DNA from 4 places in the Exiguobacterium sp. s95 genome. Region 1 is predicted to be linked to each of the others. Evidence: riboswitches for the same ligand, from Rfam matches in the RefSeq annotation. Region 1 holds a riboswitch; each other region holds the start of a gene.

What was found. Region 1 has a riboswitch for S-adenosylmethionine ahead of KNP99_RS09650 (Na+/H+ antiporter NhaC family protein). Riboswitches for the same ligand answer to the same signal wherever they lie in the genome.
Positions count from the first base shown of each region.
Region 2: another riboswitch for S-adenosylmethionine. It lies ahead of ribD (bifunctional diaminohydroxyphosphoribosylaminopyrimidine deaminase/5-amino-6-(5-phosphoribosylamino)uracil reductase RibD); the one in region 1 lies ahead of KNP99_RS09650 (Na+/H+ antiporter NhaC family protein).
Region 3: another riboswitch for S-adenosylmethionine. It lies ahead of KNP99_RS05615 (methionine ABC transporter ATP-binding protein); the one in region 1 lies ahead of KNP99_RS09650 (Na+/H+ antiporter NhaC family protein).
Region 4: another riboswitch for S-adenosylmethionine. It lies ahead of KNP99_RS10495 (2,3-diketo-5-methylthiopentyl-1-phosphate enolase); the one in region 1 lies ahead of KNP99_RS09650 (Na+/H+ antiporter NhaC family protein).

Region 1 is NZ_JACSMM010000004.1:180,131-187,859, forward strand. It holds gene KNP99_RS09625 (CoA-disulfide reductase) at 1-1,080, shown strand, start outside; gene KNP99_RS09630 (alanine/glycine:cation symporter family protein) at 1,563-3,008, shown strand; gene KNP99_RS09635 (hypothetical protein) at 3,177-3,638, shown strand; gene KNP99_RS09640 (aldo/keto reductase) at 3,696-4,508, opposite strand; gene KNP99_RS09645 (hypothetical protein) at 4,667-4,867, shown strand; gene KNP99_RS09650 (Na+/H+ antiporter NhaC family protein) at 4,910-6,217, opposite strand; SAM riboswitch class I at 6,298-6,401, opposite strand; gene KNP99_RS09655 (metal ABC transporter solute-binding protein, Zn/Mn family) at 6,481-7,449, opposite strand; gene KNP99_RS09660 (alpha/beta hydrolase fold domain-containing protein) at 7,619-7,729, shown strand, end outside.
Region 2 is NZ_JACSMM010000009.1:62,315-70,043, forward strand. It holds gene rho (transcription termination factor Rho) at 1-1,043, shown strand, start outside; gene KNP99_RS12925 (type B 50S ribosomal protein L31) at 1,141-1,386, shown strand; gene KNP99_RS12930 (DedA family protein) at 1,422-2,072, opposite strand; gene KNP99_RS12935 (thymidine kinase) at 2,255-2,872, shown strand; gene KNP99_RS12940 (alpha/beta hydrolase) at 3,056-3,814, opposite strand; SAM riboswitch class I at 3,875-3,977, opposite strand; SAM riboswitch class I at 4,193-4,297, shown strand; FMN riboswitch at 4,449-4,593, shown strand; gene ribD (bifunctional diaminohydroxyphosphoribosylaminopyrimidine deaminase/5-amino-6-(5-phosphoribosylamino)uracil reductase RibD) at 4,752-5,798, shown strand; gene ribE (riboflavin synthase) at 5,783-6,409, shown strand; gene ribB (3,4-dihydroxy-2-butanone-4-phosphate synthase) at 6,409-7,593, shown strand; gene ribH (6,7-dimethyl-8-ribityllumazine synthase) at 7,595-7,729, shown strand, end outside.
Region 3 is NZ_JACSMM010000002.1:178,485-186,213, reverse strand. It holds gene KNP99_RS05620 (methionine ABC transporter permease) at 1-559, opposite strand, end outside; gene KNP99_RS05615 (methionine ABC transporter ATP-binding protein) at 556-1,578, opposite strand; SAM riboswitch class I at 1,657-1,763, opposite strand; gene KNP99_RS05610 (bifunctional cystathionine gamma-lyase/homocysteine desulfhydrase) at 1,823-2,989, opposite strand; gene KNP99_RS05605 (PLP-dependent cysteine synthase family protein) at 2,982-3,905, opposite strand; gene KNP99_RS05600 (S-ribosylhomocysteine lyase) at 3,902-4,366, opposite strand; gene KNP99_RS05595 (class I SAM-dependent methyltransferase) at 4,370-5,008, opposite strand; gene KNP99_RS05590 (thioredoxin family protein) at 5,558-5,836, opposite strand; gene gcvH (glycine cleavage system protein GcvH) at 5,938-6,321, opposite strand; gene KNP99_RS05580 (arsenate reductase family protein) at 6,386-6,739, opposite strand; gene KNP99_RS05575 (DinB family protein) at 6,775-7,230, opposite strand; gene KNP99_RS05570 (acyl-CoA dehydrogenase family protein) at 7,302-7,729, opposite strand, start outside.
Region 4 is NZ_JACSMM010000005.1:131,238-138,966, forward strand. It holds gene KNP99_RS10480 (1,2-dihydroxy-3-keto-5-methylthiopentene dioxygenase) at 1-372, opposite strand, end outside; gene KNP99_RS10485 (methylthioribulose 1-phosphate dehydratase) at 388-1,008, opposite strand; gene KNP99_RS10490 (2-hydroxy-3-keto-5-methylthiopentenyl-1-phosphate phosphatase) at 1,005-1,664, opposite strand; gene KNP99_RS10495 (2,3-diketo-5-methylthiopentyl-1-phosphate enolase) at 1,661-2,851, opposite strand; SAM riboswitch class I at 2,932-3,033, opposite strand; SAM riboswitch class I at 3,238-3,340, shown strand; gene mtnK (S-methyl-5-thioribose kinase) at 3,417-4,586, shown strand; gene mtnA (S-methyl-5-thioribose-1-phosphate isomerase) at 4,583-5,629, shown strand; gene KNP99_RS10510 (sugar ABC transporter substrate-binding protein) at 5,649-6,728, shown strand; gene KNP99_RS10515 (sugar ABC transporter ATP-binding protein) at 6,725-7,729, shown strand, end outside.

The DNA of each region.
Region 1 (7,729 bases):
GATCAAATCGTCGCAGCCGGCGGATTGTTACTCGATGTCCGTGAACCGTCTGAAAATGAACTCGGTTCGATTCCGGGCTCGGTCAATATCTCATTACCGACGCTTCGCACGTCCCTCGACGAGCTACCGAAGGATCAGCCGATCTACGTGACATGCCAAGTCGGATTACGGGGATATGTCGCAAGTCAGCTCCTCAAACAAAACGGCTTCGACGTGAAGAATTTGAGTGGCGGATATAAAACATGGGCGACGGTCAATCGCGATCAAGAAGCGCGAAACCAAGCACGGGAGGAAACAGCAGTGACGACGATTAAAAGTGAGCCGAAACAAGCCGTGAAAGCAGAGCAAATCACGCTGCTCGATACATGTGGATTACAGTGCCCGGGACCAATCGTTGAATTAAAAACAAAGATTGATCAACTGCAGGACGGAGACCAAGTCTTCATTAAAGCATCGGACCCTGGTTTCTTACCGGACGTCCAGGCATGGGCAACAAAGCTCGGACATACCGTCCATACGGCAGAAATGAATCAGGGAATTGTCGAAGTCTTACTTGAAAAAGGGCAAGGACAAACGGAGCAACACATGACATCGGCACCTGTCGCAAAAGCAGATGACGCGACGATGGTCGTCTTCAGTGGAGACCTTGATAAAGCACTTGCGTCATTCGTCATCGCACAAGGTGCACAAGCGATGGGCAAACAAGTCACGATGTTCTTCACGTTCTGGGGACTGAATGTCATTCGTAAGCCGGATGCACCAGCCGTCGACAAAGCACCGATGGAACGCATGATGGGGATGATGATGCCGAAACATGCCGGTGATCTTCCATTATCCAACATGAACATGGCAGGCGCCGGTCAAAAAATGATGAAAAAAGTCATGAAGGACAAACAAGTCGATGCGCTAGAGACGATGATGGCAAAAGCGCAAGCAGCAGGCGTCCGAATGATTGCGTGTACGATGTCGATGGACATCATGGGGATTAAAAAAGAAGAATTGTTAGATGATATCGATTATGGTGGGGTCGCAAGTTATCTTGGTGCGACAGACGATGCCAACTTAAATCTATTCATCTAATAAAGAATCGAAAAGAGCCCTTCCGCGAAAAGTGGAGGGGCTCTAAGTGTTTGTCTAAAGATGGAGGGGGTGACTAATTCAGATGAACATCCATCCTTGTGACGGACGTTTCCTTGTCCCATAGGAGTTGAGGATGGACGTTTCCGTCCTCCGTTAATCGAAATGGCCGATGATTCCACTTCCACGGAATCATCGGCCATTTCGATGTAAATGCTTCTTTTTCACGATGGCTTAGTGTGTATTTGGGACACGCATGAAAAAGTCCTGATTCCGTTTAATTGGTAGCCGTCCCTCCTTTTGAGTGAGGCCGTTCTTTTTTTGTTCGTAAACGAAAAACCTCACATCTAATGTGAGGAAATGGATAGAAATGCCTCGTAATCAGAAATTGACTGATACAACTGTATTTGATTTTTCAAAAAAACTTTCGTATTATAGAACACATGTGAAGAAATGTTACATAAGAGAGAAGTGGGGGAGCCTGTATGGAGAAACAACTGATGGATATCGTAACGAATATTAGTGATGTATTATGGTCGAGCGTCCTGATCATCTTACTTGTTGGCTTAGGCATTTATTTTACGATTCGCATGGGATTCGTCCAATTCCGGATGTTACCTGAAATGTTACGGTTACTGTTCCAGGGAACAGATAAAGGAAAGGATGGCGTCTCACCATTCCAAGCGTTCGCGATCAGTACGGCGGCACGTGTCGGGACCGGGAACATTGCCGGTGTTGCGACAGCCATCGCACTAGGTGGACCCGGTGCCGTCTTTTGGATGTGGCTGATTGCCTTGATCGGTTCAGCTTCAGCATTCGTCGAAAGTACACTTGCTCAAATTTATAAAGTCCGTGATGAGAAGGCATGGCGTGGGGGCCCTGCCTACTACATGGAAAAGGCGCTTGGCCAACGGTGGCTCGGAATCGTCTTCAGTATCTTGATTACAATCTCGTTCGGGTTTGTCTTTAACTCGGTTCAATCGAATACGATTTCATTGTCACTTCAAAGTCAGTATGGCATCGATAAGATGTGGATCACGATTGCACTCGTTTTATTAACATCACTCGTGATTTTCGGTGGAGTGCGTAGTATTGCGACGGTCTCTGCATTCCTTGTTCCGATCATGGCGGGCGGATACATTTTAATCGCCCTCTTCATTATGATTACGAATCTTGAATTGTTGCCAAACGTCTTCGGCTTGATTTTCCAAGAGGGACTTTTAGAGTTCAAGACGCTTGCTGGCGGAGCAATTGGTGCTGCAGTTCTTAACGGAATTCGCCGTGGTCTGTTCTCGAATGAAGCCGGTATGGGTTCTGCTCCGAATGCTGCTGCGACGGCTGAAGTGTCACACCCCGTCAAGCAAGGTTTGATTCAATCGTTCGGTGTATTTGTTGATACGTTACTCATTTGTTCATCAACAGCGATGATCATCCTCGTCAGTGATGTCGCGACGAAAGACGCGAACGGAAAAGCAGTTGCCGGGATCGAACTCGCGCAAAACGCACTCTCGACTCAGGTCGGAGTGTTTGCGACGACGTTCATGGCACTTGCGATCTTCTTGTTCGCATTTAGTTCAATCATCGGAAACTATTATTACGGTGAATCGAACATCAGCTTCATTAATGACAATAAAACACTGATGATGGCTTACCGTGTCATCGTACTCGGGATGATTGTCTTCGGTTCAGTCGTACAGACGGCAGGTCTTGTCTGGGCGCTTGCTGATATTTTCATGGGCTTGATGGCAGTCGTCAACTTGTATGCGATTTTCCGCTTATCTAAAATCGCGAAACTCGCACTTGATGATTACCTCGAACAACGAAAAGCCGGAAAAGATCCGCGCTTTTATGCGAATTCGATTCCGAACTTACCAGGTAAAGAATCTCTTGAGGCTTGGGAAACGGACGAATCAAAAGAAAAAGCGATTTAATCAAAAAGAACCGGCATTTTGCTGGTTCTTTTTGCATGTAGACAACGTGCTATCAGAAGGTGAGAGCGTTTTTTTTCGTTGCTTTTTAGTACGCAGATTCTAAAAAAATTACTAAAGCATCGAAAAAATGGGAATAGCTATTAAAGAAACGAAGAAAGGAGAGGGAGGATGGAAAACGTACATTACGTTCGTGTCGCGGATGCCGTTTGGGATTCGTTTGGTGACGACCCGCATATCATCATGGACTGGATTCTTTTTATCCATGAGACGCAGCCGGATTATGAACAGCTATTTGCTCTGGAAGACACGGCAGCCCTCTATCACTTGATGAATCAAATCGATATCTATATCGATCAAGAGACCCATTACAACTTAGGTCGAGCGATTGTCGGTGAAGAGTTGATTGTCAACGAAACACAAGCAGCAATTGTCGGGATTCTCCCTCTTCCGTTAATCATCATCTCAGCAGAAGTCATGCGAAATTTTGATCGTCGGTCACTTGAGACGATTTATGATGAAGCGGGGCAACATGGAGAATTCGACGACGTGTGGGAACAGTTTGCTGATTTACGCGCATACTTCAGCAAGGCTGAAACGACAGAAGAGACGATTCTTATTTATTACGCTTAAAAAAAGACTGCTACGGGATAGGTCCCGTCAGCAGTCTTTCGTGTATCGGTCAGTGGATTAAAAGTCAATTTCGTCAGGGTCCGGTCCGAGGCGGACTTCTGTCGCGAGACGATCGATTTGTTCGAGGTCGTCTGCATCGAGTTGGAAATCAAACACATCGAAGTTTTCAGCAATCCGTTCTGGTGTGACTGATTTCGGAAGCGCAACGATTCCGTTATCGAGGTGCCAACGTAGAACGACTTGTGATGGGCTCTTACCATGTTTTTCAGCAATCTCTTTGAAATCATTGATTTCAAGGAACTTACCTTGCATGAGTGGGCTCCATGCTTCGACTTGAATGCTGTGATCTTGCAAGTATTCATGCAATTCATGCTGTGGAAGTTGTGGGTGAAGCTCGACTTGGTTGATCATCGGCGTCATGAGTCCTTCTTCAGCAAGCGTATCGAGATGATGTTCTTTAAAGTTCGAAACACCAATTGCTTTAATTTTACCCGCTTCGTACAGCTCGACCATGGCTTTCCATGCTTCGACATAACCTTCGACAGGCCAGTGAATGAGGTAGAGGTCGAGATAATCTGTTTCTAGTCGCTCAAGTGACTCAGCGAAAGCCTCTTTCGTCCGTCCGGCACGAATGTCATCGTTCCAAACTTTAGACGTCAAGAAGAGTTCTTCACGTTTCACGCCGCTTTCTTTGATTCCTTTTGCGACACCACGTTCGTTTTTGTAGACGGCAGCCGTATCGATATGACGGTAACCGACGCGAAGTGCTTCTGCGACGGCAGCCGGTGCTTCCGTCTCTTCATCGACTTGCCAGACACCGAACCCAATCTGTGGAATCGTGATACCATTTGAAAGTTTTGCGTATTGCATGTATATACTCCTCCTTCAATGAAACTAGAATATGGATTTGCCTGTTCAGTTTAGCATGAACTTAGCGGAACATCTGTTTTGATGCTCATAAGCAGGGAATATAGACTGGGAAAGAGAAGAAAGTCTACTGATGCATAAACGAAGAGAGGTGTAATATCATGGTGAAATCGATTAAAAAAGTACCAAAAGGAGTCTGGACAAGCATCGCAGCACTATTAGGTGCTCAAGCCACGTTCCTCTTCCTTGGTGCCCGCAAGACAGGACGCAACCCATGGGTATGGGGTGGAGCAGGACTTGTTCAATTTCCGCTTCCGGCGATTGCCTATTTCATTTTGAATCGTCAAGAAAAACAGAAATAAAGTGAACCCCCGTCGCAGACGAAGCGACGGGGGTTGTTTGTTTTACGACATGTTGTTTTTCTGTGCGGCATCGCTCTTCCGGCGTGGGAAGCCGAAGAAGATTGCCAGTGATCCACAAACGAACAGTAAAAATGGATAGAACAAATAAGGAATCAGTTCGGGTGACGCCGTTTTCGTCAATTCAGCGGCAATCAAAAGTTGCGCTCCGTACGGGATGATTCCTTGAACACCACAGGAAAAGAGGTCGAGGATACTGGCTGACTTCTTCCGGTCGATGTCATACGTATCCGCGATTTCAGCAGCGAGCGGACCGGCGACAAGAATCGAAATCGTATTATTTGCTGTTGCGAGATTCGTTGCACTGACGAGGGCAGCCATACTGAACTCAGCTCCCCGGCGTTTCGAAATCTTTCGTGTCAGCGTTTCTTTGAGATAAGCAATTCCACCGTTATAGGTGATCAGGCTGACGAGTCCACCCATCAGCAACGTCAAGATTGAGATTTCTGCCATCCCCATCAATCCGTCAGACATCGCGAGGACAAATCCACTTACTCCGAAACTACCGTCGATCATTCCGATGATGCCTGTCAATAACGTCCCGCCGAGTAAGACGAGAATGACGTTGACACCAAAGAGTGCGAGCGCGATGACGGAAAGATACGGAATCAGCTTATAAAATTCAAATGCTTTCGCTTCGACGACATCTCCGGAACCTGACACGAAAGCGAGTAAGATGACAGTGATGACGGCAGCAGGCAAGACGATTAAAAAGTTCGTTCTGAATTTATCACGCATGTTCGTTTTTTGTGTCCGGACAGCGGCGATTGTCGTATCTGAGATAAACGATAAGTTATCACCGAACATTGCTCCACCGACGACGGCAGCAGCGGCGAGTGCGACATTGACACCCGTCGCGTCATGAATCCCGAGTGCGATCGGTGCAAGGGCAGCGATTGTGCCGGTCGAAGTTCCCATCGCCATCGAGATGAAAGCGGCAATGATGAACAATCCACTCATTAAAAGAGACTGGGGTAGGAAACTGAGTGCAGCGTTGACGGTCGCATCAATGGCTCCGATTGCATTCGCTGTTCCAGAAAATGTGCCAGCGAGTAAAAAGATGAAGACCATGATCATGATGTCCGGATTTCCGGCACCGCGGGCAATCCGCTCGACGGTCTGGTTGATGTCTCCCTTAGATGTCGCAGCAGCAAAAATCAAGGCGATTAAAGCTGCAATCAAGATGGGGAATTTGTAAAAGTCGTTATAGAAGATTCCTGCACCGATGAATAATACAAGGAAAACGAACAAGGGGAACAACGCCCATTTGTTCGGCGTAACCGTTTCGTTCATGTGAATCACTCCATTTCTTCAGCATACAAAAAAAGACCCCTTCGCAAGAAAGAAGGAGGTCTTTACTGAAAAAGACGCTCTTCTTATCTCTCAAGCCATAGCTTGCTGGATTTGGCACAGTACGAATCAATCGTCCGCTGCCGAAACATCATTGGGCCAGTCCCTCCGTTTCTCGCGATAAAAAGAAGTCATTTAGTTGTTTAGTCGTTGTTTAAAACACGTTTATTACCCTAACGTATCTTTTAATGCTTGTCAACTGTACCTTACTGCAGTGCTTGTTTGAGCGTCGTCACGTTTTCGTTCATCAAATCAAAGTACGATTGATCTTGTTGATCTTTTGCGACGGACTCGAGGTTATGAATCGTAATCGATTCGGCACCGATTTCTTTTTGGATGACACGGGCGACCTTTGGCGACACCGTCTCTTCGAAGGCGATATAGTTTAAGTCATGCATCTCTGCTTCCTTGACGATGGCAGCCAGCTGTTTTTGGGACGGTTCGTCAGACGGTGAAATACCGGCAATCGGCAGTTGCGTGAAACCGTAACGTTCCGCCAAGTACCCGTATGCGGCATGCGTGACGAGAAGCTCCTTTTTCGAACCGGAGTCAACAGCTTTTTGTAAATTTTGGTCGAGTTCATCTGCTTGTTTGTTAAAGAGTGCGAGGTTTTTATCAAACGTTTCCTTCCGGTCAGGTGCTTCCTTTGCTAACGCGGTCGTAATCGAGTCAGCCATTTTCTTGGCGTTGTTCGGGTCGAGCCAAACATGCGGATCGTATTGTCCATGATCGTGCGACTCTTCTTCAGCCTCGTGATCATCATGGTCATCGTGTGCGTCTTCTTCGTGCGTATGAAGCGAAGCGGAAGCTTCGAGTAAGTCGATATTTTTACTTGTCTCGACAAAACGAATGGAATTACCGGCTAAACTTTCCTTAATCTTTTCAGAGTACGGCTCAAGGGTTGTGCCGGTAAGTAAAAATAGATCGCCTTTCGCAATCGTCGTCAGTTGCTTCGGAGTCGGCTCATACGAATGCGGGTCGGCGCCAGGGGGAACGATTAATTCGACCTGGACGTCCTTTCCGCCGATTTCTTTGGCGATGGCTGCCGTGGCGAACGTCGACGTATAAATTTGCAATTTACCGTCTTCGTCTGAATTTGAAGTCGATGAGCCGCATGCGGCGAGCAGACTGGCAGTTACTGTCGCGATGGTTAACGCTGGAATGATTTTTTTCATATATGAACCCTCCAAGATAATTAAAACGTAATTGTTCCGATTTGGACTTTCTAACTATATCCGACGGAAATTAAAGCGTCAAGTCGGAATGTTGTGAAGTTCTAGTTCAAAATAAATCGGGTAAGAGAAGAGTAGAAGTGAAATCGGAATGAGCCTTGGAGGTGATGAGGTGAAACGTGAAACAGCATGGTTGATGGGTGGCGCCGCTATTTTGACGACGGCTGCTGCTGGTGCGAGTATTTGGAATAATTATGGAGCCTTACTCAGATGGACGGAGCCG
Region 2 (7,729 bases), on a different contig from region 1:
ATCTTCGCAATGGAGATGTCGTCACGGGAAAAGTCCGGCCACCGAAGGAAAATGAACGTTTCCAAGGTTTATTGAGTGTTGAAGCAGTGAATGGAGAAGCGCCGGACACGGCACGAAACCGTTTATTCTTCCCTGCGCTGACACCGATCTACCCCGATCGTTTAATGCGTCTTGAAACAGAACCGCGTCATCTGTCGGTTCGTGTCATGGACATGATTGCGCCGGTCGGATTCGGGCAACGCGGATTGATTGTCGCACCACCGAAGGCGGGGAAGACGTCCTTGTTAAAAGAGATTGCGAATTCGATTCAAGTCAACCATCCGGATGTTGAGTTAATCATTCTTTTGATTGATGAACGACCGGAGGAAGTGACGGATATCGAACGTTCCGTACCGGGAGCAGACGTCGTCAGTTCGACGTTTGATGAGACACCGGATAACCACGTCCGGATTTCAGAACTCGTCCTTGAGCGGGCGATGCGTCTCGTCGAGCATAAAAAAGATGTCGTCATCTTGATGGACTCGATCACACGTCTGACGCGTGCCTATAACCTGACCGTCCCGCAAAGCGGACGGACCTTATCAGGGGGGATTGACCCGGCTGCCTTCCATAAACCGAAACGTTTCTTCGGAGCAGCACGGAACATCGAACATGGCGGCAGTTTGACGATTCTCGCGACAGCACTCGTTGAGACCGGTTCACGGATGGACGATGTCATCTATGAAGAATTTAAAGGGACCGGCAACATGGAGCTTCATCTTGACCGGAAACTATCAGAGCGTCGCATCTTCCCGGCGATCGATATCCGGAAATCCGGCACACGGAAAGAAGAGTTGCTCCTACCGAAAGATCAACTCGATGCGTTGTGGACGATTCGTCGGACGATGAATGAATCAAACGAGTTCGTCGACAGTTTCTTGCGCAAGATTAAGGATACGAAAAATAATGAAGAATTCTTCGTTGAACTGTTGAAGGAAAAGAAGAAGCCGATTCGCCGGGCAGCAGCTAAACCACGGACGATCAAAACAGATACACCGACTTGAAAATAGGTATTGCGAGACGATGAAAAATCGTTTAGTATAGGAAGGTAACTTACTCTGGCTCAGCAAATGAACCAGGGCGGAAGGAGAGAAATCAACCATGAAACAAGGAATTCACCCAAACTACAACAAAGTTGTATTTATGGATTCAACTACTGAGTACAAATTCTTAACTGGTTCTACTCGTTCTTCGAACGAAACAATCACTTGGGAAGATGGAAACGAGTACCCACTCATCCGCGTGGATGTGTCTTCGGACTCGCACCCATTCTACACTGGTCGTCAAAAGTTCAACGCTGCAGACGGTCGTGTCGATCGCTTCAACAAAAAATACGGCCGCAAGTAATTGCGACCTATCCATTAAAAAACAGCCTGTCTCCATCACTGGAGCAGGCTGTTTTTGTATAGACTGAACTGGGCGCGATAGGTCAGGTAAGTCTTCAACACGAACGATGAGCCGATTGCGCCGGCAATGCCGGTGATATACGGGAGCAAGTCAGGATTTGTCGCGAATTGTTCGAAGAGACGACTGAAGGAAAAATGTCGGCCGAGGAAAAAACCTGCGCCGAGAAAGACACTAATCCAAATCAAAGCCCCGGTATACGCATAGACGGCGAAAACCCGAAACGGCATCTTCGAAACACCGGCAAAAAAAGCGGACAGTTGGCGAAGGCCAGGTATGTAGTAACCGATAATCAAGACCGACTTGCCGTAACGAAGAAAGCCGGCTTCTGCCGTGACAATGTGTTTTTCAGAAATGCGAAACTTCGGTCCGATTCGATGAAGCAACGGCATTCCGAGTTTCAGACCAAGCAGGTAGCTGATCGTCATCCCGATACAGCTTCCGGCGTAAGCGGCGAGAATCGTTCCGATTAAGGGTAAATTGCCTTGATGCATCCAAAAACCGGACATGATCAGTAACGTTTCATCCGGAACAGGAAGCCCGATGATCCCCCCGGCTAGAAGGATCGCAAGTCCGAATGAACCATATTGATGAAGCACTTCATGTAATATGTGATGGATCGGGAACACCTTCCTTCATAAATTCTTCTTCTATAGTGTACAGGAAATGAGGACTGGTTAAAACGACAAGGTGGGGAATCATGGGAATGAACGGATGGATTTTTGATTTCGAGAAGTCAACTCTTTTCCTTATATTCGATTCGGGCTATACTCGTTAAAGTGACTAATTTTAGAGGACGGTGTCTGCAATGATGCATGTAATAAATCAGTATGGTTGGATTGAAGTGATTTGCGGAAGTATGTTCTCTGGTAAGTCGGAAGAATTGATTCGACGCGTTCGCCGGGCTCAGTACGGGAAGTTGCCGGTCCAAGTGTTTAAACCGGCAATCGACGACCGTTATCATGAAGAACATGTCGTCTCGCACGTCGGCAACTCTGTCATCGCGGTACCGATGGCGACGAGCCGTGACGTGTACGCGGCAGTCGCACAAGAGACACAAGTGGTCGCGATTGACGAAGTTCAGTTCTTTGATGATGAAATCGTCGATGTCATCGAGGCCCTCGCGCAGGACGGAAAACGTGTCATCTGTGCCGGACTCGATCAAGACTTCCGGGCGGAACCATTCGGTAAGATGCCGGAACTTCTCGCACGGGCAGAGTTCGTCACGAAACTGCAGGCGATCTGCCTGTCGTGCGGTGACCCGGCATCGCGGACGCAACGTTTAATCGACGGTCGACCTGCCAACTACAATGATCCAATCATTTTAGTCGGCGCGTCAGAGTCGTATGAGCCGCGTTGTCGCCACTGCCATGAAGTGCCGGGGAAATCGCAAGCCCTGCAACAATGGAAGAAACAGCAACAGAACTGATGAAGTAAACGAAGGACTGATTCATCAGTCAGGACCACATCAATCAAATGGCCGATACTCCCATCGTTTCAAGGGAGCATCGGCCATTTTTTTTGCGCATTCATATTGTTCTGGACGGCTTAGTCGATGCTTGAAACACGCATCGAAACAGTCTTCATCCCTTGCTTTTGCGCAGGAAAGACATCAACCGGTGTGGGTCAAACGACTATATTGGTGTACAAAGTGTGTTGCCTCGCGGACAATCGTTTCTTGATCATAATCGAGGGTCGCGACATGATAGGAGTCAAGCAGGCAATAGCTCCGTTTGTCCGTCGAACCGATGACTTGATAAAGGTAATCCGAACTTTCAGGCGGGACGACATGGTCTTCGGCAGAATATAAAATAAGTGTTGGAATCTCGATGGCTGGTAAGAGTGGACGTGTCTGGTCAATCAAGGTCAAAAGTTCCGATGCGCAGACGACAGGGACCTGGTCATAGATGATTTCAAACGCTTCACGTTTAATGTCTGGGGTACTTTCTTTTAAGTAGCGTGGACAGTCTTCAAAAGATAATGCTTCATAGGCAGGAATCGCTAACGCTGCATTGATCGTAATCAATCCGTCAGCAGGTAATCCTTCCGCGACGAGTGCAAGGGCAAGTGTCGCACCCATCGATTGTCCGGCGATGAAAATGGACGAACAATGATTGGTTAAGACGTCGAACCCTTGGCGGAGGCTTTGTTTCCAATCTTCAGCAGTCGACGCTTCGAAATCACGGATGCTCGTCCCGTGTCCGTCGAGACGCGGGGCATACACGGTAAACCCTTGGGCGGCAAACTGCTCTCCGACAGTACGGACGCTTTGAGGGGTTGCGTTAAAACCGTGAGACAGTAAAATACCGATTGGACCTCGTTCAATCAAAAAAGCTTCTGCGCCAAACAGGACGGGTGATGATGAATTCATAAAGGGTTCCTCCTTCTATTAAAAAACTCGTAGTGCTTTAGGCGCACTACGAGATTCTCGTAAGTATCATCCAAAGCATCGGCTTTGCTGGTCGGAGCACCTTGCATGTTGCAGGTTGCCGTGGGTTCGTAGAGCCAGATCTCTCGCCCACTCTTGATATATCGTATAGGAATTGTCGGAATAATCATTGTGAAGAGGATAGCATTGATTGAAATACGTTGTCAAGACGTCAAAAAGAAGTCGAAATTGATAAACTGGGTAATTTGGTTTAATTTTGAAAATATGGTTGACTTGAGAAGGGAATCCCCGTAGTGTAAGCATTAGATTCACGACATAAGAACGACTTGAAACATCACACATATGAACTTCATACCGTAGCACTTATCGAGAGAGGTGGAGGGACTGGCCCTACGAAACCTCGGCAACAGACTTCTTACGTCGTACTGTGCCAATTCCGTCAGACGTTTGTCTGAAAGATGAGCGGAGCGGATTCTGCCTTAGTGCAGATGGAAGAATCCTTTTCTTTTAAGAGAAGGGTTCTTTTTTTGATGTTTTCCTAAAAAAGAGAATGAAATACAATTCATTTTGTATTTTAGAATGACCTGTGCTAGTCTTGAGCTGTATAACTCAATAACCAGTTCTTCGGGGTAGGGTGAAAATCCCAACCGGCGGTGATGCGATTGATAAATCGATGAGCCCGCGACCTGCAGTGTACGCACTGTGGCTGACTTGGTGAGACTCCAGGGCCGACGGTAAAGTCCGGATGGGAGAAGGACGAAACAATGCGCTTGCTGCCATTTTCTGAAAAAATGTTTTCAGGGAAAGGTCTGTTTCTGTATGTGTAAAAACAGAAACGCGAGACGCTTATTTCGTCAATCCTTCAATCACGACGCCCCTTTTACAGGAGGCGTCTTTTTTATTGAAAGGAGCGGAAAAAATGGAAACATTCATGAGTTATGCGATGCAACTAGCACACATGTTAAACGGTCAAACGAGCCCGAATCCGAGTGTCGGCTGCGTCATCGTCAAACAGGGGCGGATTGTTGGTTTTGGGGCCCACCGTTATGCGGGAGGACCCCATGCCGAAGTCGAAGCGCTCCTCATGGCAGGTGAAGCAGCACGCGGAGCCGATCTCTACGTGACACTCGAACCGTGCAATCATCACGGCAAAACACCGCCGTGTACGGAAGCGATTCTAAAAGCCGGCATTGCGCGCGTCTTTGTCGCGACAAAGGACCGCCACGCGCTCGTCGCAGGAAGCGGTATCACACGTCTCCGTCAGGCGGGGATTGACGTCGAAGTCGGTCTACTAAAAGACGAGGCAGTGGCACTGTATGAACCATTTTGGACGGCGATTGAACGAAAACGTCCGCATGTCACAGTGAAAGTCGCCCAAACGATGAACGGGACGATTGCGACGGGTGAACAACGCTTTATCACTTCGGAAGCGGCACGTGCTGACGGACGGCAGTTACGCGGGATACACGACGCGATTCTCGTCGGAAGCGACACGGTGATCATCGATGACCCGGCACTGACGTTGCGCAGTTCGACCGGCATCGAACCGGTCCGTGTCATTGTCGATCGCCGCGGGCGCCTGACTGAAACATTCCAAGTCTTAAACGATGGCTTGAATCCGACGTACTGGCTGACGGAACAGCCACGAACAAGCGAACGGGCGAACGTGACGGTTTTCGTCGGGGCGTATGCGACACCGGACCAAATCCTCGAACTTTTATATGAACAAGGTATTCGCAGTCTGTTGATTGAAGGTGGTCCCACGATTCAATCCGCATTTTTAGAAGCGGACCTTGTCGACACGATCGAACTTTACCAGGCACCGTCCCTCTTCAGTGGGACAAAATCTCTGACAATGGCACAGGACATCGAAGACTGTTTTGATTTAGTGAAAATGAACCAAATCGGACAGGACGTCCATCTCCAGTATGTACGAAAGGAGAGGATGACATGTTTACCGGATTGATTGAAGAACTCGGCACAATAAAACGGAAAGTCCCCCGTCCGAACGGGCTGGCGCTCGAAATTGAAGCGACAGCAGTGCTTGACGGAACAAAGATTGGCGACAGCATTGCCGTTGATGGGATTTGTTTGACGGTGACGGCGATGACGAAGAGCGGATTCACGGCCGATGCCGTCCATGAGACGATCCGAGCGACGTCGCTGCAGACGTTACGGGTCGGAGCAGCCGTTCAACTCGAACGCGCGATGCCGGCGAATGGACGGTTCGGCGGTCACTTCGTCAGCGGTCATATCGACGGAACGGCTCGGTTTCTCAGCCGGCGACCGGACGGTGAAGCGATGGAATACCGTTTTGAGGCAGGCGACTGGAGCAAGTACTGTATTCCGAAAGGATCGATTGCGATTAATGGGACGAGCCTGACACTGCAACATGTCGGAAACGACGCGGTGACGATTTCATTGATTCCCCATTCACGCCAAGTCACGACGTTCGATCGCTTGCAGACGGGTGCCCTCGTCAATATCGAATGTGACTTGATGGCGAAACATCTCTATCACTTTACGCAGAAGGATGCGAAAACGGACTGGTCGGCATTTTTAGGAGGCGAAGCATGATGAACGGATTTGATTCGATTGAAGAAGCAGTGGATGACTTAAAACGCGGACGACCGATCATCGTCTGTGACGATGAAAACCGTGAGAACGAAGGGGATCTCGTGTTACTTGCGGAACATGCGACACCCGAGATGATTAACTTCATGATCACTTACGGCAAAGGACTCGTCTGTGTCCCGGTCAGTCCGGATATCGCAACACGACTCGAACTCCGGCCGATGACAGATGTCAACACGGATCCGCACGGAACGGCTTTTACGATCAGCATTGATCATGAAGATGCGAAAACCGGCATCAGTGCAGCGGAACGGGCAATGACGATTCAGCGGATGTTGACGGATGGTCCAAAGCAGTTCAAGCGTCCCGGACACATCTTTCCGTTGATCGCAAACGAAGGCGGCGTTCGCGTCCGGCGTGGTCATACGGAAGCAGGGATTGATTTGGCACGGCTCGCGGGAAGCGCCGAAGCGGCCGTCATCTGTGAAATCATTTTAGACGACGGGACGATGGCACGGGTTGATGATTTAGTGACGTATAAAGCAGAACATGATTTAAAAATGATTACGATCGATGCTCTCGTCCGCTATCTCGAGCGCTCTGTCCGCCGTGAAGCGGAAGTCTTGTTACCGACGACGCACGGGGCGTTTCGGATGCTTGGTTATACGACACCTGACGCCAAGGAACATGTCACGGTGCTATCAGGTGAAGCAGAAGACGGGATGCTCGTCCGCGTTCATTCCGAATGTCTGACGGGTGACGTCTTCGGATCAAAACGGTGTGACTGCGGTCCGCAACTCGACGCGGCGCTCGACCGGATTGAACAAGAAGGTGGTGCTGTCCTCTACTTGCGGCAAGAAGGTCGGGGGATTGGTCTGATGGCGAAGCTGAAAGCCTATGAGCTCCAAGAACAAGGACTCGATACGGTCGAGGCGAACCATGCGCTCGGATTCGCAGCCGACTTACGCGACTACGCCGTCGCAGCAGCGATGCTTCAGGACCTCGGTGTCACGAAAATCCGTTTGATGACGAATAACCCGGATAAACAGCAAGCGCTCGAAACGTACGGCATCACTGTGCTTGAGCGGGTTCCGCATGAAGTACCGGCAAGTTTAGAAAACCACCAGTATCTCAAAACCAAACAGACGAAGCTCGGGCATCTGCTCGATCTCGAAGGAGGAAAATAAGATGGTATACGAAGGATTTTTAACGGGCGAAGGACTCCGGGTTGCGATCGTCGCAGCACGTTTTAATGAATTGATCACTTCTAAATTAGTCGGAGGAGCAAACGATGCCTTCCGTCGTCACGGTGTCGAAGCGGAT
Region 3 (7,729 bases), on a different contig from region 1:
GCTGGAAACCTTCGATATATGCCATGTCCCCGAGTCCTCCTCCTCCGACTACTCCGGCCATTGCCGTGTAACCGACGAGCGCGACGAGCGTGACGGTGATACCGGAGACGATTGCTGGTAGTGCTTCCGGAATCAACACTTTATAAATGATTTGGAACTTCGTTGCCCCCATCGATTCCGCTGCTTCGATGACACCTTTGTCGACTTCACGCAGTGCCAGTTCGACCATCCGCCCGTAAAACGGTGCCGCCCCAAGAATCAGTGCCGGAAGTGCCGCTGTTGGTCCTAAGAACGATCCGACGATGATGAGCGTCACTGGAATCAATAAAATCAACAATATAATAAACGGAATCGAACGGAAGATGTTGACTAAAAAGCTGAGCACGGAATACAGTGCCCGGTTCTTAAACAATAAGTCTTCATTCGTCGCATACAACAACAGACCAATGATTAAACCGAGTATGAAAGTCGCTAGACCCGCGACGGCTGTCATATAAACGGTACTGCCGGTCGCCGTCCAGACCATTTCCCAATCGAGGTCGTTAAAGAATGTCGTCATCGGTGATCCACCTCCACTTCCACGTCACTCGCTTGAAGTTTCGCGATGACCGCTTGTGTTTCATGTGCCGCACCAATCAGTTGGATGAACAACGTTCCGAGTGCACCGTCTTGCGTCTGTCCGACGTTCCCGCCGATGATATTAAATAATAAGGTCGAATCTTTCATGACTTCTGCCAGGATCGGACTTTCTGCTGTCGAACCGACGAATGTCAGCTGGACGATTTTCCCTGTCGGATAGCGCTCACGAAGTTTCGCGAACGTCAACTCGTTTTCTGTAGACGACGTCAGTTGTTTGACGAATTCTTTTGTCATCGCTTGTTTCGGATGCCGGAAGACTTCTGAAACAAGACCCTGTTCGACGATTTTTCCGGCCTCCATGACGGCGACCCGATGACAGATTTTTTGAATGACGTGCATCTCGTGTGTGATCAAGACGATCGTCAGTTTTAGTTTTTTATTGATGTCGACGAGTAACTCTAAGATCGAGTCCGTCGTTTTCGGATCAAGGGCGCTTGTCGCCTCGTCACATAATAAGACGTCCGGGTTTGATGCCAGTGCGCGGGCAATCCCGACGCGTTGTTTTTGTCCACCGGATAGTTGTGACGGATAAGCGCCTTCGCGACCGTCGAGTCCAACGAGTTGAATCAGCTCGGCGACCCGTTCTTTCCGGCGTGCTTTCGGATATCCGCCGAGTTCGAGCGGGAACATAATGTTTTCTTCGACCGTTCGTGACCAAAGCAAGTTGAAGTGCTGAAAGACCATCGAGACATTTTTCCGGACGCCGCGTAATTCTTTCGGTCGTAACGTCGTCATCTCGACACCGTCAATTTGAATCGAACCGCTTGTCGGTGCTTCTAACATGTTCAGCAGGCGAATCAAGGTTGACTTCCCTGCACCGGAATAACCAATTATCCCGAAAATTTCGCCGCGCTCAATCGTGAGATCGACGTTTGCGACAGCTTCGACTTCGCCGCGCTTCGAGCGATAAATCTTTCCTACATCCTGTAAACGAATCACTACTGTCCCTCCTAAACATAAAAAAAGTGCGCACGTTTTAGAGCAAACGCGCGCACTTTCAGTACACAAAACCATTTGCTCTCATCTTGCAGACGTTCGTCTGCTGGAATTAGCACCACTTCGGAAATAAATTCCGCGGTTGCCGGGTTTCATCGGGCCAGTCCCTCCACCACTCTTGATAAGAGTTATCGGTATTTAGTTGTTTTTAATATATTTTGAATATTAGCAGGGGTTATTTTGCTTGTCAAACAGTTTTTTCAGAAACTTTTTCGAGCAGACTGAAAGCATACGTTAAATCTTCTTTCAAATCCTCTGCATCTTCAAGTCCGACCGAGATTCGGACGAGACCATCCGTGATGCCGAGTTCCGCCCGACGTTCTGCTGGAATCGATGCATGTGTCATCCGTGCCGGAACGGAAATCAAACTTTCGACCGCCCCTAAGCTTTCAGCAAGCGTGAAGAAGTGTGATGCTTCCACAAGTTTCTCTGCATTTGCAGCTGAACCGACATCAAAGCTGATCATCCCGCCGAAACCAGTCGCTTGTTTTTGCTGGATCGTATGACCGGGATGCGAGGCGAGTCCCGGGTAGAAGATGTTCGAGACGACGTCTTGCGCTTGCAGGAAGCTGACAAGTTCATGTGCTGTCTCTTCGATCGCTTCCATCCGGATACCGAGCGTCCGCAGACCACGGACAAGCAGGAAGCTGTCTTGCGGTCCGAGAATTCCGCCCGTCGAGTTTTGGATGAAGTGGAGTTCTTCGCCGAGCGTATCATCATTGACGACGACAAGCCCTGCGACGACGTCCGAGTGTCCGCCGATGTATTTCGTTGCACTATGCAGCACGATATCTGCCCCAAGCGCGATTGGTTGTTGCAAGTATGGTGTCGCGAACGTGTTGTCGACGACGAGCTTCAAGTCGTGACGACGCGTGATGGCTGCGATCGCTTCGATGTCCGTCACTTTTAATAACGGGTTCGTCGGTGTCTCGACGTAGAGCATCTTCGTGTTGTCCTGAATCGCCGCTTCCGTCGCGCTGAGATCCGTCGTATCGACGAATGTCACTTCGATGTTGAACTTCGGTAGGACACGTTGCATCAAGCGGAACGTTCCGCCGTAGACGTCGTCCGTCATGACGATGTGGTCGCCAGACTGAAGCAGATTGAAGACAGCATGGATCGCCGCCATTCCTGATCCGAACGCGAATCCACGGACGCCTCCTTCAAGATCAGCAATCAATCGTTCGATGCTCGTCCGCGTCGGGTTTGCTGTGCGCGAGTACTCATACCCGTCTTTTAATTGACCGATTTTTTCTTGCTTATATGTGCTCGTTTGATAGATTGGCGGTGTAACGGCACCCGTTGCCTTGTCTACACCCGTTCCTCCGTGAATCAACGCTGTTTTTTTACGCATGTGTCTCGTCCACCTTTTCAAAGATTTGTTGGCTCAAATACCGTTCTGCACTGTCTGCGAAGACGGTGACAATCGTACTTCCCGGATGGCGCTGGGCGATATCGAGCGCCGCGGCGAGTGCCGCTCCTGCTGAACTGCCGACGAGTAACCCTTCACGTGCCGCCAGTTCATGGACCTTCGTAAAAGCATCCAAATCAGAAATCGTATGAATTTCATCAACTAAATCACGAGAAACGAGACTTGGCCATTTGGCTGTCCCGATTCCTTCTGTTTTATGCGGTCCGGCTGACCCTCCGTTGAGGACGGAGCCTTCCGGTTCGACGATTGCCCCTTTTGTCCCGAAGCGTTCTTTTAAGAAAGCCGTCGTTCCGGCAAACGTTCCACCTGATCCGCATCCGGCGACGAACCAGTCGATGTGACCGAGTTCCGCCACAAGCTCCGGACCAAGTGTCCGCTGATAAGTGACCGAGTTTTCTTCGTTTTCGAATTGGAGTGGCACATAACTGTTCGGAATCGTTTGTCCGAGTTCTTTTGCCTTATCGATTGCGCCTTGCATATCGAGTTCAGTCGGCGTGTTGACGACAGTCGCGCCGAGTGCCCGCATCAACGTCTGTTTCTCTTGACTGAACTTTTCCGGGACGACACAAATGACCTGTAAGTCATATTTTTTAGCGGCGAGCGCCAAACCGATGCCGGTGTTGCCGGCAGTCGGTTCGATGATCGTTCCGCCTGGTGTCACGTACCCCTGTTCGATTGCGGCATCAACGAGTTGGATACCGAGGCGGTCTTTGACGCTGCCCCCAGGGTTCATCCATTCGAGCTTCGCCAAAATCCGCGTACCAGCAGGCAAATCGAATGAAGTAATCTCGTACAGTGGCGTATTTCCGACGAGGTCGCGGACTGACTTCGCGATCATCCGAAGACGATGTCCCATTCGTCGCGACCGGCAAGCATTTTCTCGGCATAGTGCTTCGCTCCTTTAAGGTCGTGTGCGCTCGCAAACCCACATTGTGTTTCGTTTTGTGCCGGAATCACTTCAGCCGCTAAGACGTCGTTCAATGTCTTCTCGACGAGTTCACTCATTTTTTCGACTGAGTCAAAGTTCATCATCGCCATGTAGAAACCAGTCTGGCAGCCCATTGGCGAAACATCGATGACGTCGTCCGAATAGTTGCGGATGTTTTCAGCAAGTAAATGTTCGAGTGTGTGCATCGCACGCATCGGCATTTGCTCGACGTTCGGTTGTGTGAAACGAATATCATATTTGACGACTTGGTCGACTTTACCTTCTTTATAGCCTGCTACACGAATATATGGTGCTTTGACTTTCGTATGGTCCAAGTTAAAGCTTTCTACGTTCATTTTTTTGATTGTCATGATTTATTCCCCCATTTTCTCGGCTTCTATGAGCCAGACGAAGTGATTGTATTGTGTGAATGTCACGTTAAATCCGCGTGACGTAAAAATCTGTTCCATCACTGGAATCAGTGGATAAAATTCGCGTTCTAAATCTTCTGCAAGGTTGTCAAACCCTTGAGTTTTTGCTTCTGCAATCGTTTCTAGACGTGCTGCCTCAGAAACGAACATCGTATCGGCATAGACGATCTTTCCGTCTGCCGGTAAAATCGCTGCCATCAAATCGACGGCCTGTCCTTTTTCTTCATCCGTCAAATGATGAAACGCATAAGTCGAGACAAAACTTTTTGCATCTGCTGCTTCAAACGATAAGAAATGACCATCTTGAACAGCCAGCGCCGGAATTTTATTGATTAAGATGTCGCGCATTTCCGGACTTGGTTCAATTGCCAGTACCTGCTCATGACGCGCAAGCAAACGTTGCGTCAAGTTGCCTGTTCCTGCGCCAAATTCGGCAACGGGTGACATCGCTTTTTCAGCGACCGTCTCTAATATTTCGTCATAACGGCGAAAGACTTCTTTGTACTCCGGATCTTGCCCCGTTACTGTGTCGTCGTAAGATGACGCCCACTCTGTAAATACATCCATGAAACGTACTGTCATGCCTTTTCGTCCTCCGCATCCCGCTTTTAATTCCGACTAATCGGATATGAATTAAAGTATTTTTCCTTAATCGCATTGTAGCAGGGACAATTCTGATTAGCAAGGCGACAGCTTCAAAATCTTTCGGAAACAAAAAAAAGGCGTTGCCGGAGAACCGACAACACGAATAATGTGGTTAGAAATGCAACGAAGGAAAACCCAGCTCTGATGCGAACTTCTTCGTTCGTCACATCAGAGGACGGCGCCCTTTCGAACTATAAAAGCAAGATGTCACAGTAGTCAGATCGACCATTCGAATCCACCATCTCTTTTTTGAACCGCTTCGTCTTTGGGGGACGACTTAAGGGGAAACAGAAAAAAAGATTTAGGATGTCATTGAATGGTTCTAAATACGAGAAACATCAGGTTCTATACCTCTGCCAGACTTCCTATAAAAGCATTTCTAGAAGTTGATATGAATATACCATTCATAAATTGTCATTGTCAATGAATTATTGTAAATATTCCGACAATTTAACATAAAGAAAAATCATCCTATGATTTTTCTTGTTATTCTGCACAAAACGCAAAGACATTTTGGACGTTTTGGAACGCATATAACCGCTCTACGACTTGATGATCCTTTACTTTGAGTAATGCCGGCACACTCATGACTTGCGCCTGCTCTAGAAATTCAGGAATGAAATTTCCATTCGCTTTTTGGATCCATTCCTCGTCTTTCGTCGCTTCGACGATGTCGAGCATCCGACTGGCGATGGCACATGTGCCGCACATCGGTGCATAGACATACAACAACCCGTTTGCTGGTACTTCTGTTACTTCCTTCATCTTGACCCCTCCTGTTATCCAGTGCTTCTGAAGCCAGTATACAAAAAAAAGGACAGCGATGAAACAAAATCGTTTCACCCCTGTCCGTCTTACCTTAAGTATTACTCGTTAATCATTGATTTGTATGCCGCAGCATCCATCAATGCTTCAACTTGCGACTCATCTTCTAGCTCGATATCAACCATCCATGCACCTTCAAATGGTGATTCGTTAACGAGTTCTGGGGAATCGGAGAGTGATTCATTGATTGCAACGACTTTCCCTGAAATCGGTGCGTACAACTCTGAAACCGTCTTGACCGATTCAACCGAACCGAATGGCTCGTTGATTGAGATCGTATCTCCGACTTCTGGAAGCTCAACGAACACGATATCACCGAGTTCGTGCTGTGCGAAATCCGTGATTCCGATTCGTGCTTTGTTGCCTGTTACTTCGACCCATTCATGCTCTTCCGAATACCGTAGATTGTCTTTGACTTGACTCATTTGCGATTCCCCCTGTGTTCTATAGTGGACTAACGGTTTTAGTATACCAAATTCAATCGGCTTCTTAATACCATTTTCCTTGATACATCTCTTCTTTAAATCCAAGTGTGACATCTGTCCCGTCCGTGACGATTGGACGTTTCAGTAACATGCCGTCACTTGCGAGCAAAGCATACTGCTCTTCTTCCGACAAGTCGGGTAAACGATCTTTCAGACCAGCCGCACGATAGGATTGACCACTCGTGTTAAAGAATTTTTTCAGCGGTTCGCCACTTTTTTGATGGAGTTCGCGAATCGTCGCGGCACTTGGTGTCTCGTCGACGATGTGTTTGTAATCGACTTCGACGCCGTTGTTTTCAAGCGCCTTCTTCGCTTTGACACATGTACTGCACTTTGGATAGCCATACATCGTTACCATGTTTCATCACCTCACCTTTAAGACTAGCAGATGGATCAGTGTTCCTTCAAGCGCGCGAGTGCCGCATCAATTTGATCTTGATGATGGTGATCGTGGGCGATGAACGACGCGACGAACTCACGGGGACAAAAGCGCCCTTCATACGTCTGTTCATACTGCGCGTCCGTCAACCGTCCGAGTTGCGTCACGAGTTCGCTTCGAACCGCGATTGCTTTTTTCAGTAACGTCAATGCGTCGACATGATGCGCATACTCGACCGCTAACCGGTTGAATTCATCAAAGTCCGTCTCAACTAACGTCAGTCGATCGTCAGGGAGCTTCGCGACGGCATGATCGAGGTAATACCGGTCCCACAGGAACAAATGGCCGACACACTCCTGTACCGTCCATTTATCGATCGCGAGCGGCGACTGCCACTCTTCATCCGATAAACGCTCGAGCGATTTGTAGTAGTCGACTGCAAACTGAAGTTCTTTTACATCTTCACGCATCGCTATTCCCTCCTCAAAAAAATTCGCCTTTACAGAGATTTTCCCTGCAAAGGCGAACTCGTAAACCTGACTTAGACGAGATATTTGTTAGCTTCAATCAAACGTTTCGCAATCGCACGTTTCGTGCCGATTGAGTTGATTGGTTGGTAACGGCTGAATTTCTTCAGTGCCGACAGTAACATCCGTAACTCGTCTCCACTTGCTGCTGCGTAGAGTGTTTCTTTCGCGTCACGTTCAACACCTTCGAATGCCTGTTGGGCGAAGACTTCCGTATAACGGATTTTGAGTTCGCTCTTCTCGGCGCCTTTTGAAGCGATCGCTTTTTCTGTCCGGACGATGGCTGACTCGAGCGCATAGATTGCACTCATGATATCGGCCGTGTTCGCGAGAATTTCCTGTTCGCCTTGTAACTTATCTTGATATTTCTGAACAGCCGTTCCAGCCGTCAATAAGAAGATCTTTTTCATCATCGCGAGCAAGTGACGTTCCCGGTCGAGCG
Region 4 (7,729 bases), on a different contig from region 1:
GCCGACCTCCTCGTCTTTAATCGCAAACACGCCATGGCCGCTGACGATGAAGCGGACCTCGTCATCGGTATGATGGTGTTCTTTTTGGAAGTTGACGAGTAATTCATCGAGATTCGGTGTCGTATCCGACAGTGCGATGATGTCAGCCGTCTGGTAACCGCGACGTTCCGAAACATCTTTAATCTCGTCCGCGAATGTCGCTAAAATCGTCTGTTTGTCGTCATCCGTTAATGTAAAGTTCTCGACGAGGTCGCCCGGTAACTTCGAGACGTCCCATTGTTCATATAAGACGCCGCGTGAGGCAAGGAATGAAGAGACCTCATTTTGATCCGTATACCGTTCGTTTGTCTGTTGGAAAAGTACTGTTGCCATTGTAAATTCCTCCTTTTAATGAATTGCCTGTCGGCACGTTTGTAGTTTTAAGGTGTAACTGAACAAAAACTCGAATGCTTCCAACTGTTTTTTCGCTTCAAAGGCAGTCGGTGCCCAGACGGTGATGCCGTGATTGCGAATCAGGACGGCGCCGCTCTCGGCATGTACATGTGCTGCAAAGGCAGCGGCAAGCGTCGGAATGTCGGCATGGTTCGGGATAATCGGCACACGGACTTCCGCATCTTCTTCCCAACGGCCGAGTGCCTTGATGATTTCCTGACCGGCAAACCGAATCTCGCCTTGGTCGCCGTACAGTTCCGAAATGACATTATTGTCAATCGTATGGACGTGAAGGGAACACCCGGCAGTCGTTCGGTTGAAGACCTCGACGTGGAGCAACGTTTCGGCAGAGGGACGACCCGTCTGTTCGCCGATCAGTTGACCGGACGCGTCGACATGGACGAAGTCGTCCGGTGTATCCTGCCGTTTGTCCTTCCCGCTTGCCGTCACGAGAAATTCAGTCGGTTGATCGGCTGTCCGGATGGCGAGATTGCCGCTTGTGCCGGGGAACCAGTCGCGTGCTGCAAGTTCCTGTTTGACGGCACGTAATTCTTCATATCGTTTTAAGAAGGTCATGTGTACACCACCTTTGTCTGCAGATGATTCAATATGTCATGAAAGTTTTCAAACGGCGTATACGGGATGCCGTGCTGTTCACATAGCGTGATCAGATAATCCCGTGCATAAACGTGATCCGCCTGCTTAGCCAGTTCAAAATCTGTTACGGAGTCGCCGATTGCGATGATTGTGTCACCGTTCTGCTTCAGCTTCCGGGCGATCGAGGTTTTGCAACAGCCGCATTGATTTGTACAGGCCGCGTCGCAGGCATGCGGCCATTCGATTCGAACCGTCTCCTGGCTGAAGTCACTACCGTTGCAATAAATCGCTTCGTCCGTCAGTACATCCGCAAGAATCGGCTGGACAAAAAAGTCGATCCCGCCGCTGACGATGGAAAAATCAATCTCGTTTGATTTGGCAAAAGCGAGTAAGGTGTCGAAGCCGGGACGAATGACTGCCTGTGTCATCAAGAAATCAATGTAGTCCTGTTTTTGACTGGACGGAAGCAGCTGAAACATCTGTCCGACGCCGGACTGAATCGAGAGCGACCGGTCGAGCACACCTTGTTTTAACGGTTTAAATTTTTCCGGCGGAGCGAACTCCTGCATCAAGGCGATGATATTATCGTGCTCCGTTACTGTTCCGTCAAAGTCACATAAAATCCGGATCGTCATTTCGTGATCCCCCAAGCATCGAGAGCGACACGTAATTCCTCGTGCCGGTGGGCGGCACTTGTCAGTGATTCGCCGGCCAGTGCTGCGCCCAGTGCCTGGCGGAAAGCGATGACTCCGGCCGCAGCACCTTGCGGATGACCGTGGACACCGCCTCCGGCATTGATGACGGAATCGACGCCGAAATCACGAACAAGCTGGGCGACGAGACCCGGGTGGATTCCGGCGGACGGGACCGGGAGAATTGTTTTGGTCTCACCGATTCGGGTCGCTTCGACGGCAATCCCGCGGGCCAAGTCTTTGGCGAGGGCGACATTCCCGTACGGCGACGGGAACAGTGTCAAGTCGGCACCGGCAATCCGCGGCAACGTTCCGAGCAGGACCGGGGCGGCAATCCCGTACTCGGGACTGGCGATCAAGGCACCGCTCAACGCCGGATGATTAAAGATCGGGACCGGGATTTCCGGATCGGCTGCCAGTTCCCGCAAGACATCAAGCCCGTATGTAAACGTGTTGAGCAGGAGGGCTGTCGCTCCGGCTTCGACCAGTCGTTTCGCCTGCTCTTTCAAGCGGAAGACCGGACCACTCAATGTAATCGCATAAAGGGCCCGTTTACCGGTCCGTTCATAGTGTGCATCGAGGACTTCCCGTCCAATCCGCGCCCGGTCGAGTGCCGGTGTCAGCGGATTGTCGTATAAGATTTCGTCATCCTTGACGAGATCAATCCCGCCGGCGAGCTGGGCTTCCAGTTGTTCCCGTAAAAAAACGAGATCCCGTCCGATGACGCCTTTGAAGATGCTCATCAACAGGGGGCGATCATGGACTTGGATCAATTGGCGGACGCCCTCGATGCCGAATTTAGCACCGGGGAAATCCGGTGTGAATGAAGCGGGAAGCTGAAGATCCGTCAGTTTGATTTGACCGTCGAGTGACAGCTTGCCGAAGACGGTCGTCAAAATCGCCGAAAAGTCTCGTGAGACGTTGTGTTCCGGATAACGGATCGTGACATACCCTTTTCCGTCGTGTTCTTCCGTATGGACGACTTGTCCTTTAAAGGATTCAAGCTGTTGTTGTTCCAAGTGATTCAAATCGGTCCATGAGCCGACCGTCAGACCGAGGGCGATTTGCTCTGCCCGTTTTGGTAACTGATCGGTCACGCCGAGTTGGTAAGTTGCGGTAATGTACGCCATGATCGTCGTCTCTCCCTTGTTAAAAAATACAAAAATGGTCCCTCGTCAATGACAAGAGACCATGAAAAATTGCGCGTGGACTCTTATCTGTCAGCGTGTTAGCTGCAAGAATTAGCACCGTGCCAACTGGTCGGTTGCTGCGACATCATAGGGCTCGTCCCTCCGTCTGCTCTTGATAAGAATTGGATGAAATTGTGAAATCTAATTGCAATTTTTACATGAGATGGACGTGATGTCAAATAATTTTTTGAAAATTTATTTTTTTTGAAATCCGCTTCTATAGATGGCGGTCTTTTAAATGGTTTTTCACTAAAAATTGGAATTGACAGATGATTTAAGACGGGCGTAATATTCGAATCAACATCGAACACAACAACCACATATGACTCTTATCGTGAGTTGGCAGAGGGAATTGGCCCGAAGACGCCGCAGCAACCGACCATCCGGCACGGTGCTACATCCAACAGACATTCGTCTGAGAGATAAGAGGACGGATGATACCCCGCGCCTCTTTTCTATGACGAAAAGCGGCGTTTTTTTGTGTAGAAATGAAGGGGGAAGCAAGATGGCATATCAAGCATTTACAGAACAAGACGCCATTAAACGTGTCCGGGAACTCGGACTCATCGGACAGGAAGAAGCGACGGCAGAAGAAATCGGCGACGGCAACTTGAACTTAGTCTTTCGGATTCAGGCAGGGAAAGAACGTTTGATCTTGAAGCAGGCATTACCTTATGCAAAAGTCGTCGGGGAAAGCTGGCCCTTGTCACTCGAGCGGGCCTGGATCGAACAGTTGGCACTGAAGGAATTCGCAAAATACGCGACGCCATTCGTTCCACGGGTCTTTCATGCCAGTCATGAAGAAGCGTATACGGTGATGGAGGACTTGTCGCACCTGCAAATCGTTCGGACGGGATTGCTCGCCGGCGAAACGTATCCGCTCCTTGCAGAACATGTCGGTTCTTACTTGGCGCGGACGTTATTTTTCACGTCAGATTTTGCGCTCGGTCCAGTCGGAAAAAAGCAGGTCGCACGTGACTATTACAACCCGGATTTATGCGACATCACGGAAAAGTTAATCTTTACGGATCCGTTTTACGACGCGGAAACAAACAACATCGAGAGCGGCTTGGAAACAGACGTACAGCAGCTCTGGCAGGACGAAAAACTGAAGCGGGAAGTGGCGAAGCTCGAAACGTTGTTCATCACGAAAGGGGAAGCCTTATTACACGGGGATTTACATACAGGAAGCATTTTTGCTTCGGCGGGCGAAACGAAAATCATCGATCCGGAGTTCGCTTTTTACGGACCGTTCGGGTTTGATGTCGGTCAGTTCATTGCCCACCTCTGCTTTGCGGCGTATCCGAACTATGCTGAGTTGCGGGAGACGCGGGTGAAGGATATCGATACGTTCTGGCTGACGTTTGCTTCGACGTTCACGGCACTTTGGGAACGGGAAGCCGTCGAACCGTTCCGGACGGTACCCGGGCTTGTCGATGATGTCCTCAGTACAATTCTCCAAGACGCGCTCGGTTTCGCCGGTTGTGAACTGATCCGGCGGACGATTGGTTTGGCACCGGTCGCTGATTTGGAACAAATTCCGGATGCTACGACGCGCCTTGAACGGAAACGTCATGCGTTACGCCTCGGGACGGCATTGATTAAACGGCGCGGCGAATGTAAGACGTTTACCGATCTCCGGAATTTTGACGTGACGGAGGAATTGAGCCGATGAGCGAGTTTATCCGTAGTGTCATCTATGAGCGGGCGTGCTTAAAGATCCTTGATCAGACCCGTCTCCCGCAAGAAGAACGGTACGAAGTCATTCATGATTTGGCGCAAGCGGTTGAGGCGATTAAACAACTTCGTGTCCGGGGGGCGCCGGCAATCAGTCTGTTCGGTGGATTCGTCCTCGTGCAGGAAGCGTTCCGGACGACGGGATCGCTTGACGAGGTCAAACAAAAACTGTTGACGGTATCGGCGGAGTTACTGGCGACCCGGCCGACCGCCGTCAATTTGCGGAACGTACTCGATGCGCTCAATCAGCTTATCCTTTCGAGCACAACGCTCGAGGAACTGCCGAAACGTCTGGAACAAAAAGCACTTGCCCTTTATGAAGCCGATGCCAAGACGTCACGGCAAATCGGTGTGCATGCGTTGGAGCTGTTTCAAGCGGGAGACCGGGTGTTGACGATTTGTAATGCCGGATCGATTGCGACAGCGGCGTACGGGACGGCACTGGCCCCGTTTTATCTCTCGAAAGAACAAGGCATTCCGTTATCCGTCTATGCGTCGGAAACCCGGCCTTTGTTGCAGGGGGCACGTTTGACGACATGGGAGCTGCAACGGGCAGGGATTGACGTCACCTTGATCACGGACAATATGGTCGCGCATACGATCAAGGAAAAGCAGATCACCGCCATCATCGTCGGCGCGGACCGGATCACCCGTAACGGGGATACGGCCAATAAAATCGGGACGTTCCAGCTGGCGTTACTCGCACGTGCCTTCGGGATTCCGTTTTATGTCGCGGCACCGCTGTCGACGTTTGATGTGACGAGTTTATCAGGTGACGAGATTGAAATTGAAGAACGCGATGCTAGTGAAGTGACACAACTGGCGGGGAAAGTAACGGCACCAGCCGGAACAAAGGTCTTTAATCCGGCATTTGACGTGACACCGCACGAGCTCATCACGGCGATCATCACGGAACTCGGCGTCATTGAACGGCCGAGCGTGGAAACGATCGAACAGGCGATTGGACAACAGGTCATCTAAACAGACAGGAGAGATCGAGATGAAAAAATTAGCATTCTTACTCGCACCGGCGGTCTTGCTGGCTGCTTGCGCCAATAGTGAAGCGACACCGACGAAAAAAATCAGCGGTGTGCCGGAAAGTGTCCAAGGCGACATCAAGATTGCCGTCATCCGCAATCTGGCGTCCGATGATCATACGAAACAATTTTTAGACGGTGCCCGTTCGGAAGGGGAGTCGCTTGGGTTTAAGGTCAACACGTTCATTTCCGAAGGCAATGACGTCAAGTTCAAGGAACTGGTGGCGCAAGCCGTTCAGCAGGATTATGACGGACTGATCATCTCGCACGGAAAAGAAGATTATTCCTACGACATGATTAAACCGGCGATCGACAAAGGGATTCAGGTCGTGACGTTTGATACGGTGACGAAGAAAAAGGACCAGACGTTAACAGGCATCACGGAGACGTTCCAGGATGATCACAAACTGGCAGAACTTTCACTCGATGAAGTGACGAAAGTGAAAGACGACAAGCCGGTCCGGGTCATCAAATTGTGGTTCGGTCCGGGGTTTGCACCGCTTGACCGCCGTCAGGAAATCTATAAGACGTATGAAGCGGACGGCAAAATCAAGACGCTTGAAACGGTCGGACCGACGAATTTCCAGGATGTCCAGGGCGATATCGCGACGAAGATGAACGCGATTCTCGCGAAATATCCGAAAGGAAGCATCGATGCCGTCTGGGGAGCGTGGGATGAAGTCGCAAAAGGCGCCTATAAATCCTTAAAAGACAACAAACGTCAGGAAATCCCGTTGATTTCAATCGATGTCTCGAATCAGGACATCAACCTGATGCGTGAGAATGGCAGCAACTGGGTGTCGACGAGTGCCGTTGATCCGCATTTGATCGGACAGACGGACATGCGCCTGCTGGCGAAAAAACTGGCCGGCGAAAAAACACCGGGCAGCTTTGATCTGGACGCTAAATTAGTCGAGCAAAAGGCGCTCAAAGCCGATACGACGATGTACAATCTCGATACAATCATCAAGGGCTGGAGCACATCTGAGAAATTCAATGAACCGTGGATGGAAAAACTGCGGAAAGCGAATGCTGCGAAATGACGCATCTGGACGCGACGAACCGGCTCGAGATGCGTGGGATTTCAATTGAATTCCCCGGTGTCAAAGCGCTTGATGCTGTTGACTTTTCCGTCCGCCGCGGGGAAATTCATGCGCTCGTCGGAGCGAACGGCGCCGGTAAGTCGACGCTGATGAAAGTATTGGCGGGAGCGCATGCGGCGTATGACGGGACGATTTCGTTTGAAGGTGTGCCGTTGACGATCGATTCGCCGCGTGCCGCGAAACGGGCGGGAATTGAAATCGTCTACCAAGAAGTCGATACGGCATTGATTTCATACTTGACGGTCGCGGAAAACATTTGCCTCGATTTGTTGACGAACGGACAGCTCAAAGGGGTCATCCGGCAACGCCGGTTGGAACAGATTGCACGGGAGGCGCTCGGGAAACTCCAGTCTTCGATTGATGTCCGGCAACGGGTCAGTGAACTGCGCCTTGCCGACAAACAGTTGGTCTTGATTGCCCGGGCACTCGTTCAAGACAGCCGTTTTTTAATCCTGGATGAACCGACGGCGCCGCTCAGTCAACGGGAGACGGAACGTTTGTTTCGCATCATCAGGGAACTCGCGACACGCGAACAATTGGGCGTGATTTTCATCTCACACCGCCTTCAGGAATTATTTGAAATCTGTGAATCGATTTCCGTCATGCGTGACGGAAAACTTGTCGCCCGCCAAGCATTAGCCGGGCAAACGAAAGAGACAATCGTTGAACAGATGCTCGGAAGACGTTTGCAACAGACGGACCGGCAAACCCGAACCGTCGGGCAAGCGTTGCTCGAGCTCAATCAAGTGATGGTCCCGGGTGAACTCAATCAGCTGTCATTGACGGTTCATGCAGGTGAAGTGATTGGAATTGCCGGACTTGTCGGAGCGGGAAAAACCGAGCTCTGTAAGACGATTTTCGGAGTGACTCCGACTGTGGCGGGACAGATTCGGATAGCCGGCGAACCGGCGACTATCCGGTCGCCGCACGAGGCAGTCAGA